Sphaerotilus montanus: one gene and its partner. The protein of the gene in region 1 interacts with the protein of each later gene in a pairwise test. Links are inferred from orthologs where the notes say so. Each region holds a gene or a part of one and is shown in the gene's direction. Other genes may lie near its edges.

Region 1 (5,400 bases):
GGCGGTCCATGTGGCGCTGTTCCAGGGCACGCCGCTGCTGATGCAGCTCTTCCTGGCCTATTTCGGGCTGGCGCTGCTGGGCTGGAACGTGTCGGCCTGGATGGCGGCCAGCGTGGCGCTGACGCTCTACAGCAGCGCCTACCTGAGCGAGATCTGGCGCGGCTGCTTCATGGCGATCCCGCGCGGGCAGTGGGAGGCCGCCGACAGCCTGGCGCTCAGTCTGGGCGAACAGCTGCGCCACGTCATCGGCCCGCAGGCGCTGCGGCTGGCGATCGCGCCGACGGTGGGCTTCGCGGTGCAGGTCGTCAAGGGCACGGCGCTGGCCTCGGTCATCGGCTTCGTCGAGCTGACCAAGGCCGGCTCGATGATCACCAACGCCACCTTCCGTCCCTTCACCGTGTACGCCTGTGTGGCGTTGATGTACTTCGCGCTGTGCTTCCCGCTGTCGTGGTGGAGCCGCGTGCTGGAGAGGAAACTGCAACGTGTCCACTGAGCCAACCGAAGCCCCCGCGCTGGTGCGCATCCGGGGCCTGCACAAGTACTACGACCGCCACGAGGTGCTCAAGGGCATCGACCTGGACGTGGCGCCTGGCGAGGTCATCGCGCTGATCGGCCGCAGCGGCTCGGGCAAGAGCACGCTGCTGCGCTGCGTCAACGGCCTCGAACCCTTCCAGGCCGGCACGCTGACGGTGCAGGGCGAATCGCTGTCGCACCGCCGTGGCAACGCCGAGGCGATGCGCCGGCTGCGCCAGCAGGTCGGCATGGTCTTCCAGAGCTTCAACCTCTTCCCGCACCTGACGGTCGGGCGCAACGTGATGCTGGCGCCCGCGCTGGTGCAGCGCCGCGACGCCCGCGCCTGCGAGGCCCAGGCGCGCGCGCTGCTCGGCCGGGTCGGGCTGGCCGACAAGTTCGACGCCTGGCCGGACCAGCTCTCGGGCGGGCAGCAGCAGCGTGTGGCGATCGCGCGGGCGCTGGCGATGCAGCCGGCGGCGCTGCTGTGCGACGAGATCACCTCGGCGCTGGACCCGGAGCTGGTGGGCGAGGTGCTGCGCGTCGTCGAGCAGCTCGCCGGGGAGGGCATGACGCTGCTGATGGTGACGCACGAGATGGGCTTTGCCCGCAAGGTGGCCGACCGGGTGGTGTTCATGCACGCCGGCCGCATCCACGAGGTGGGTCCGCCCGAGACGCTCTTCAGCGCGCCGAAGACGCCGGAGCTGCAGCAGTTCCTGTCCGCGCTGCACTGATGCCGCGTCCTGCACGGGTGGCCGGTATCATGGCCGGTTGCCCTTGCGCCGCCGGAAGTTGCCTGTCATGCCCCTCGAATCCCCCAAGCCGCCTGTTGCGTCGCCTGCCCGCCAGTCGCTGATTTCCGTCCGCGGCGCCCGCACCCACAACCTGAAGAACATCGACCTCGACCTGCCCAAGAACGCGCTGGTCGTGATCACCGGGTTGTCGGGCTCGGGCAAATCGAGCCTGGCCTTCGACACGCTCTACGCGGAAGGGCAGCGCCGCTACGTCGAGAGCCTCAGCGCCTACGCCCGGCAGTTCCTGCAGTTGATGGACAAGCCCGACGTGGACGTGATCGAGGGCCTGTCGCCGGCGATCTCCATCGAGCAGAAGGCCACCAGCCACAACCCGCGCTCGACGGTGGGCACCATCACCGAGATCCACGACTACCTGCGCCTGCTCTACGCCCGCGCCGGCACGCCGTTCTGCCCCGACCACCACCTGCCGCTGGAGGCGCAGAGCATCAGCCAGATGGTGGACGCCACGCTGGCGCTGCCCGAGGAGATGAAGCTGATGGTGCTCGCGCCCGTGGTGCGCGACCGCAAGGGCGAGTTCGTCGAGCTGTTCGAGGGCATGCAGGCGCAGGGCTACGTGCGCTTTCGCGTCGACGGCCAGATCGTCGAGGCGACCGAGGTGCCGCCGCTCAAGAAGACCGAGAAGCACGACATCGACGTCGTCATCGACCGCCTCAAGGTGCGTCCCGACGCGCAGCAGCGGCTGGCCGAGAGCTTCGAGGCGGCGCTGCGCATCGCCGAAGGCCGCGCGCTCGTGCTGGAGATGGACTCCGGCCGCGAGCACCTGTTCTCCAGCAAGTTCTCGTGCCCGGTGTGCAGCTACTCGCTGTCGGAGCTGGAGCCGCGGCTGTTCTCGTTCAACTCGCCGGTCGGTGCCTGCCCGAGCTGCGACGGGCTGGGCCACGTCAACGTGTTCGACCCCGAGCGGGTGGTGGCGTTTCCGACGCTCAGCCTGGGCAGCGGTGCCGTCAAGGGCTGGGACCGGCGCAACGGCTACACCTTCTCGATGCTGGAGAGCGTCGCGGCGCACTACGGCTTCGATCTGGAGCTGCCCTTCGAGGAACTCGCGCCGGCCCACCGCCACGCGCTGCTCTACGGCTCCGGCGAGGACGAGATCACCTTCACCTACGCCGCCGAGGGCGCGAACGGCAAGAAGCGCAGCGTCAAGCGGGCGCACGCCTTCGAAGGGATCATCCCCAACCTGGAGCGCCGCTACCGCGAGACCGACTCGTCCGCGGTGCGCGAGGACCTGGCGCGCTACCAGGCCAACAAGCCCTGCGCCGACTGCGGCGGTGCACGCCTGCGCCGCGAGGCCCGCAACGTGCTGCTGGCCGATGCGAACGGCCTGCCGTCGCGGGCGATCTTCGAGGTCGAGCACGCCACGCTGGCCGACTGTCTGGCCTATTTCGAGGGCCTGCAGCTCAAGGGCGCCAAGGCCGACATCGCCGACAAGGTGGTGCGCGAGATCCGGGCGCGGCTGCGCTTCCTCAACGACGTCGGCCTGAACTACCTGAGCCTGGACCGCAGCGCCGACACGCTCTCCGGCGGCGAGGCGCAGCGCATCCGGCTGGCCAGCCAGATCGGCTCGGGGCTGTCGGGCGTGATGTACGTGCTCGACGAGCCGTCGATCGGCCTGCACCAGCGCGACAACGAGCGCCTGATCGGCACGCTCAAGCACCTGCGCGACCTCGGCAACAGCGTGCTGGTGGTCGAGCACGACGAAGACATGATCCGCGCCGCCGACCACGTCGTCGACATGGGGCCGGGCGCCGGCGTCCACGGTGGCCGCGTGATGGCCCAGGGCACGCCCGACGACGTGGCCGCCAACCCCGAATCACCGACCGGCCGCTACCTGTCGCAGGTGCTGCGCATCGAGCTGCCCGGCCAGCGCCGCCGGCTGCAGGACCAGGCGGATCCGCGCGTGCTGCGCGTCGTCAACGCCCGCGGCAACAACTTGAAGGGCGTCACGGCCGAGATCCCGGTGGGGCTGTTCACCTGCATCACCGGCGTGTCCGGCTCGGGCAAGAGCACGCTGATCAACGACACGCTCTATGCCGCGGTCGCCCGCAAGCTCTACCAGAGCCACCTGGAGCCCGAGGCGCACGACGAGATCGAGGGCCTGGAGCACTTCGACAAGGTCATCAACGTCGACCAGAGCCCCATCGGCCGCACCCCGCGCAGCAACCCCGCCACCTACACCGGCCTGTTCACGCCGATCCGCGAGCTGTTTGCCGAGATGCCGGCTGCCCGCGAGCGCGGCTACGGGCCGGGGCGCTTCAGCTTCAACGTGGCCGGCGGGCGCTGCGAGGCCTGCCAGGGCGACGGCGTGCTGAAGGTGGAGATGCACTTCCTGCCGGATGTCTACGTCCCCTGCGACACCTGCCACGGCAAGCGCTACAACCGCGAGACGCTCGAAGTCCTCTACAAGGGCAAGAACATCACCGAGGTGCTCGGCATGACGGTGGAGGACGCGCACGCCTTCTTCAGCGCGGTGCCGGCGCTGGCGCGCAAGCTGCAGACGCTGCTGGACGTGGGCCTGGGCTACATCAAGCTCGGGCAGTCGGCGACGACGCTCTCGGGCGGCGAGGCGCAGCGGGTCAAGCTGGCGCTGGAGCTGAGCAAGCGCGACACCGGCCGCACGCTCTACATCCTCGACGAGCCCACCACCGGGCTGCATTTCGCCGACATCCAGCTGCTGCTGCAGGTCCTGCACCAGCTCTGCGAGGCGGGCAACACGATCGTGGTGATCGAGCACAACCTCGACGTCATCAAGACCGCCGACTGGCTGCTCGACATGGGGCCGGAAGGTGGCGCAGGCGGCGGCAGGCTGCTGATCGCCGGAACGCCGGAGGACGTGGCGGCGTGCGAGGCGAGCCACACGGGGCGCTTCCTGAAGCCGCTGCTGGCGGCGGCCGAGCGGCTCAGCCCGCCAGCACCGTGACCCGGTCCCGACCGCTGTCCTTGGACGTGTAGAGCGCCTGGTCGGCGCGTTCCATGAAGGCGGTGCCGTTCTCGCCGTGACGGAACAGGGTCAGGCCGATGGAGATGGTGATGCGGGTGGCGTCATCGTCCTGGCCTTGGCGTCGAACCCGCGCAGCCGCTACCCGCAGGCGCACGCTCTCGGCGAGGGAGCGGGCTTCCGACAGGCTGCTCGACGGCATCAGCACCGCGAACTCCTCGCCCCCGATGCGTGCCGCCAGGCAGTCTGCCGGGGTGACTTCCTTGAGGATGGTGCCGACGGCGCGCAGCACGTGGTCGCCGTAGGGGTGGCCGTAGGTGTCGTTGATGCGCTTGAAATGGTCGATGTCGGCGATCATCAGGCAGGGGCGCTGGTAGCGCCGGGCCGGGGTGTCCGCTTCGGCCAGACAGGCCGCCAGGCGCTGGTCGAAGGCGCGGCGGTTGGCCAGTCCGGTCAGGCTGTCGAGGCGCGATTCCTCGTGGACGCGGCGCAGTTCGGCCCGCAGCTGGCCGATCTCGTTCTGGCTGTCGGACAGGCGCTGCTGCATCTCGGTCACGGCGACCTGCATCTGGCGCGTGGTGTTGAGCATCTCCTCCAGCGCGGGGGAGTGGGCGCTGCCGGCGAGTTCCTGGCTGAGTCGGGACAGCGAGGTGCCGTATTGCGCGGTCTGGTCACCGGCGCGGGCGGCCGATTCGGCCATGCCGGTCAGCACGGTCGAGACACCTTCGGCGGTGCGCTCGATGAGCGTGGCATCAATGCCGCCACCGGTGACAAAGCGCCGGTACATCGCGTCGGCGATGGCGTCGTCGAGCTGCAGGTGCTGGGCGAGGTAGCGGTCCATGGCCGCACGCAGCGCCGGGTTCTCGCCGCGCACGTACTCGTACCAGAGCGTGTAGTTCACGGGGTGCAGGGCACTGCCGTGGCGTTTCATGAGTTGCACCGCCTGTCGCAAGACATCGGCACTTCGCTCCATGCTGTCGTGGTATCTCATCGGTGTGGTCATCCCGGCGGGCTCGCCAGGCTCCAGCGAGTGTGCGGTGATGGTAGGGCGCTGCGGGCGGTCCGGTCGTCAGGAGTGCGGGCACTCTGGTACCCACTTCACGCCATGGCCGTCTGATCTGTCCCCCTGTCTGCAGGGGA
Region 2 (4,863 bases), 1.2 Mb from region 1 along the record:
TCGCCGCGCAGGCGAACCATCTGGTCCTTGTTCAGCCCGGAGTAGCTGAACATGCCCTTCTGGCGCGTGATGAAGCTCAGATCGCCCTTCACGCCAGCGGCGGTCAGCTTGTCGACCAGCAGCACGCGCATCTGCTTGATTCGCACACGCATGCCGGCCAGTTCTTCTTCCCACATGGCGCGCAGCGCCGGGGTGTTGAGCACCGTGGCGACGACTTGTGCGCCGTGCGTCGGCGGGTTGGAGTAGTTCGTGCGGATCGTGATCTTCAGTTGCGACAGCACGCGCGCGCATTCTTCCTTGCTTGCGCAGACCACCGACAGGCCGCCGACACGCTCGCCATACAGCGAGAAGCTCTTCGAGAACGAGGTCGAGACGAAGAAGTCCAGACCCGCGGCGACGAACTTCTGGATCACGGCGCCGTCTTCAGCGATGCCTTCGCCAAAACCTTGGTAGGCCATGTCCAGGAACGCGACCAGATTGCGTTCCTTGATGACCGCGACCACTTCGTCCCACTGGGCATCGGTGATGTCGTAGCCAGTCGGGTTGTGGCAGCAGGCGTGCAGCACCAGCACCGTGCCGGCGTCTGCCGCGCGCAGGGCGTCGATCATGCCGGCGAAATTGATGCCCTTGTTCTCGGCGTCGTAGTACGGGTAGGTGCCGACCGTGAAGCCGGCGTTGGTGAACAGCGCGCGGTGGTTTTCCCAGCTCGGGTCCGAGATCAGGACCGTTGCGTTCGGGTTGACCTTCTTCAGGAAGTCGGCGCCGATCTTCAGGCCGCCCGTTCCGCCGATGGCTTGCACGGTGGCGACGCGGCCGCCCGTGACCACGGCGCTGTCTGCACCGAACACGAGACCTTGCACGGCCTTGTCATAGGCGGCGATGCCGTCGATGGGCAGGTAGCCGCGGGCCTTCGGGGCTTCGAACATCTGGCGTTCGGCTTCGATGACACACTTCAGCAGGGGCAGCTTGCCGTTGTCGTCGTAGTAGACGCCTACGCCCAGGTTGACCTTGGCGGGGTTGGTGTCGGCACCAAACTGTTCGTTCAGACCCAGGATCGGGTCGCGCGGGGCCATTTCGACAGCAGAGAAGAGGGACATGACAGGGGGTCCGGCGGGACGTGTTGTGGAAAGAGCCGCTACCTTCAGGTAGGCTGGGCGGTTGCGCCGATTTTAACGGCGGGTCGGGAGCCGCATGAGCCACATTGACAAGATCGAGACGGACCAGCCAGCGACCGAGGGGCGTTTTGTGTCCTTTCCGGATTCGCCATTCCAGCTTTTTCAGCCGTATCCGCCCGCGGGTGACCAGCCTGCGGCCATTGACCAGCTGGTCGAAGGGATCCAGGACGGTCTGACCTTCCAGACCCTGCTCGGCGTCACCGGCTCGGGCAAGACCTTCACGATGGCCAACGTCATCGCCCGCCTCGGCCGCCCGGCGATCGTCTTCGCGCCGAACAAGACGCTGGCGGCGCAGCTCTACGCCGAGTTCCGCGAGTTCTTTCCGAAGAACGCGGTCGAGTACTTCGTCAGCTACTACGACTACTACCAGCCGGAAGCCTACGTCCCGCAGCGCGACCTGTTCATCGAGAAGGACAGCGCGATCAACGAGCACATCGAGCAGATGCGCCTGTCCGCGACCAAGAGCGTGCTGGAGCGGCGCGACACCATCATCGTCGCCTCGGTCAGCGCCATCTACGGCATCGGCAAGCCCGAGGACTACACGCAGATGCGCTTCATCGTGCGCGTCGGCGACAAGATCGGCCAGCGCGACGTGATCGCGCAACTGATCCGCATGCAGTACACGCGCAACGAGACTGATTTCACCCGCGGCACCTTCCGCGTGCGGGGCGACACGATCGACGTCTTTCCTGCCGAGCACTCGGAACTGGCGGTGCGGCTGGAGCTGTTCGACGACGAGGTGGAGACGCTGCAGCTGTTCGACCCGCTCACGGGCCGGATTCGCCAGAAGGTGCCGCGCTTCACCATCTACCCAGCCAGCCACTACGTGACGCCGCGCGAGCGCGTGCTGGAGGCGATGGAGGGCATCAAGACCGAGTTGCGCGAGCGCCTGGCCGAGTACGTCTCGCAAGGCAAGCTGGTCGAGGCGCAGCGGCTGGAGCAGCGCACCCGGTTCGACCTGGAGATGCTGCAGGAGGTCGGCCACTGCAAGGGCATCGAGAACTACACGCGCCACCTCTCGGGTGCCAAACCAGGCGACCCGCCGCCGACGATGGTGGACTACATGCCGCCGGACGCGGTGATGTTCCTGGACGAGAGCCATGTGCTGATCGGCCAGTTCGGCGGCATGTACAACGGCGACCGGGCGCGCAAGTCCACGCTGGTCGAGTACGGCTTTCGCCTGCCGAGCGCGCTGGACAACCGGCCGCTGAAGTTCGAGGAATTTGAGACCAAGATGCGCCAGGCGGTGTTCGTGTCCGCTACGCCTGCCGCCTACGAGAACACCCACGCCGGCCAGGTGGTCGAGCAACTGGTGCGGCCGACCGGGCTGGTGGACCCGGTGGTCGAGGTGCGGCCGGCCACCACGCAGGTCGATGACGTGTTGCAGGAGATCCGCCTGCGGGTCGAGGTCGGCGAGCGGGTGCTGATCACGACGCTGACCAAGCGCATGGCCGAGCAGCTCACCGACTACCTGGGCGAAAACGGCGTGAAGGTGCGCTACCTGCACTCGGACATCGACACGGTGGAGCGGGTCGAGATCCTGCGCGACCTGCGGCTGGGGACGTTCGACGTGCTGGTGGGCATCAACCTGCTGCGCGAGGGGCTGGACATTCCCGAGGTGTCGCTGGTGGCGATCCTTGATGCGGACAAGGAAGGTTTTCTGCGGTCCGAGCGCAGCCTGATCCAGACCATCGGCCGGGCGGCGCGCAACCTCCATGGCCACGCCATCCTCTACGCCGACCGCATCACCGAGTCGATGCGCAAGGCGATGGACGAGACCGAGCGCCGCCGTACCAAGCAGATCGCGCACAACGCCGCGCACGGCATCGTGCCGCAGAGCATCCGCAAGCATGTCAAGGAGCTGATCGACGGCGTCTACGGCGAGAAGTCGGGCAAGGACAATCTGCAGGAGCTCGCGCAGTTGCACGCCGCGGCGGAGGTGGAAGTGCTGTCCGAGAAAGACCTGGGGCGGCGCATCAAGCTGCTCGAAAAGCAGATGCTCGACCACGCCAAGAACCTCGAATTCGAGAAGGCGGCCCGGCTGCGCGACCAGTTGGCGCTGCTGCGCGAGCAGGCGTTTGGCGCCGCAGGTGGCGACCAGATCGCCGTGCTGCTTCCCAAGGGGGCGCGATGAGTGCCGTCCAGCGGGTGCTGATGGTGTGCACCGCCAACATCTGCCGTTCGCCCACTGCGGAGGCGGTGCTGCGCCACCGGGTCCAGCAGGCGGGGCTGCACGGGCGGATCGTGGTCGATTCGGCCGGCACCCGGGCCTCGCACGAGCTGTCCCATGCACCGGACCCGCGGAGCATCGCGCACGCGGCCCGGCGCGGCTACGATCTGACCGGGTTGCGCTCGCGACCGGTCGTGCTGGCCGATTTCCACCGGTTCGACCTGATCGTGCCCATGGACCGGACGCACCTGGACCATCTGGCCGTTCATGCGCCGGCCGATGCACTTGCCAAGGTGCGCCTGCTGATGTCGTTTGCGCCGCCCGGTGCGGGCGACGTCGTCCCTGATCCGTACTACGGCAGCGCACCCGGCTTTGAACATGTTCTCGATCTGGTGGAACTTGCGTGCGACGGCCTGCTCGAATACCTGTACTCGCCTCAGGGTGCCCGCTGACGCCACAGCTGTGACCGGCGGCGCACCTCGCTATAATCGAGTAAATCACTCGGGAAAGAGGGCGAGGGTCCAACCCGACTTGCTGCCCCGGTTCGCAGCCATCCGTTGCGGTGCCGAACGCGAGTTACAGGAGCTTAAAGCCATGCGATTGACAACCAAAGGTCGGTTCGCGGTCACCGCGATGATTGATCTGGCCTTGCGCGAACACAGCGGCCCCGTGGCCCTGGCAGCGATCAGCGCGCGCCAGCAGATTTCACTGTCCTACCTGGAGCAGCTGTTTGGCAAGCTGCGCCGGCACGAGCTGGTCGAGAGCACCCGTGGGCCGGGTGGCGGCTACTCGCTGGGCCGCAAGGCCGAGGACATCACCGTGGCGGACATCATCGTCGCGGTGGACGAAGCCATCGACGCCACCGGCTGCGGTGGTGGCGAGAACTGCATGGGCGAGGACACGGGGCGCTGCATGACGCACGACCTGTGGGCAAGCCTGAACGCCAAGATGCTGGAGTATCTGAACTCGATCTCGCTGAAGAGCCTGGTCGACGATCAGCTCAACCGCGGCGTGTCGGTGGAGGAGGCCCCCGTCAAGCGGGCCATCTCCAGCCAGCCCGTGGTCAAGCCGATCAAGATCACGGCGCCCAATTCGGTGTTTGCGCTGGGTTCGGCGCTCACCAAGTAATCACCACAGGTTCTGCGGTGCGCCGCTCATGCGAGCAGACGCTGCAGAACGACCAGGTTCAACATGGACATGACCCCGCACTTCCCGATCTACATGGACTACGGCGCGACGACTCCGGTCGATCCGCGCGTGGTGGACGCGATGATTCCCTGGCTGCGCGAGCACTTCGGCAATCCCGCTTCGCGCTCGCACGCCTGGGGCTGGGAAGCGGAAGAGGCGGTCGAGAAGGCGCGGGCGCAGGTGGCCGGTCTGATCAAGGCGGATCCGCGTGAGATCGTCTGGACCTCGGGCGCGACCGAGTCCAACAACCTGGCCCTGAAGGGGGCTGCGCAGTTCTACAAGACGCGCGGCAAGCACATCATCACGGTGAAGACCGAGCACAAGGCCGTG

The links. The genes of interacting proteins can lie anywhere in the genome.
Region 2: the proteins of uvrA (region 1) and uvrB interact in binary tests that used the Escherichia coli proteins (3 or more experiments, as listed by UniProt). The link is inferred for Sphaerotilus montanus from one-to-one orthologs.

Annotation. Positions count from the first base shown.
Region 1 is NZ_JACCFH010000001.1:1,507,295-1,512,694, reverse strand. Bases 963-4,442 are described here. They hold uvrA (excinuclease ABC subunit UvrA), read left to right. Parts: upstream 963-1,311; coding sequence 1,312-4,242; downstream 4,243-4,442. Other genes in these bases: BDD16_RS06750 (GGDEF domain-containing protein), read right to left, coding at 4,223-4,442; BDD16_RS06760 (amino acid ABC transporter ATP-binding protein), read left to right, coding at 963-1,244. Outside these bases: BDD16_RS06765 (amino acid ABC transporter permease), read left to right, coding at 1-493; more of BDD16_RS06760, read left to right, coding at 483-962; more of BDD16_RS06750, read right to left, coding at 4,443-5,191. UniProt on the Escherichia coli protein: The UvrABC repair system catalyzes the recognition and processing of DNA lesions. UvrA is an ATPase and a DNA-binding protein. A damage recognition complex composed of 2 UvrA and 2 UvrB subunits scans DNA for abnormalities.
Region 2 is NZ_JACCFH010000001.1:2,660,789-2,665,651, forward strand. What follows is about bases 756-3,750. They hold uvrB (excinuclease ABC subunit UvrB), read left to right. Parts: upstream 756-1,191; coding sequence 1,192-3,309; downstream 3,310-3,750. Other genes in these bases: BDD16_RS12090 (amino acid aminotransferase), read right to left, coding at 756-1,097; BDD16_RS12100 (low molecular weight protein-tyrosine-phosphatase), read left to right, coding at 3,306-3,750. Outside these bases: more of BDD16_RS12090, read right to left, coding at 1-755; more of BDD16_RS12100, read left to right, coding at 3,751-3,797; BDD16_RS12105 (Fe-S cluster assembly transcription factor), read left to right, coding at 3,940-4,473; BDD16_RS12110 (IscS subfamily cysteine desulfurase), read left to right, coding at 4,537-4,863. UniProt on the Escherichia coli protein: The UvrABC repair system catalyzes the recognition and processing of DNA lesions. A damage recognition complex composed of 2 UvrA and 2 UvrB subunits scans DNA for abnormalities.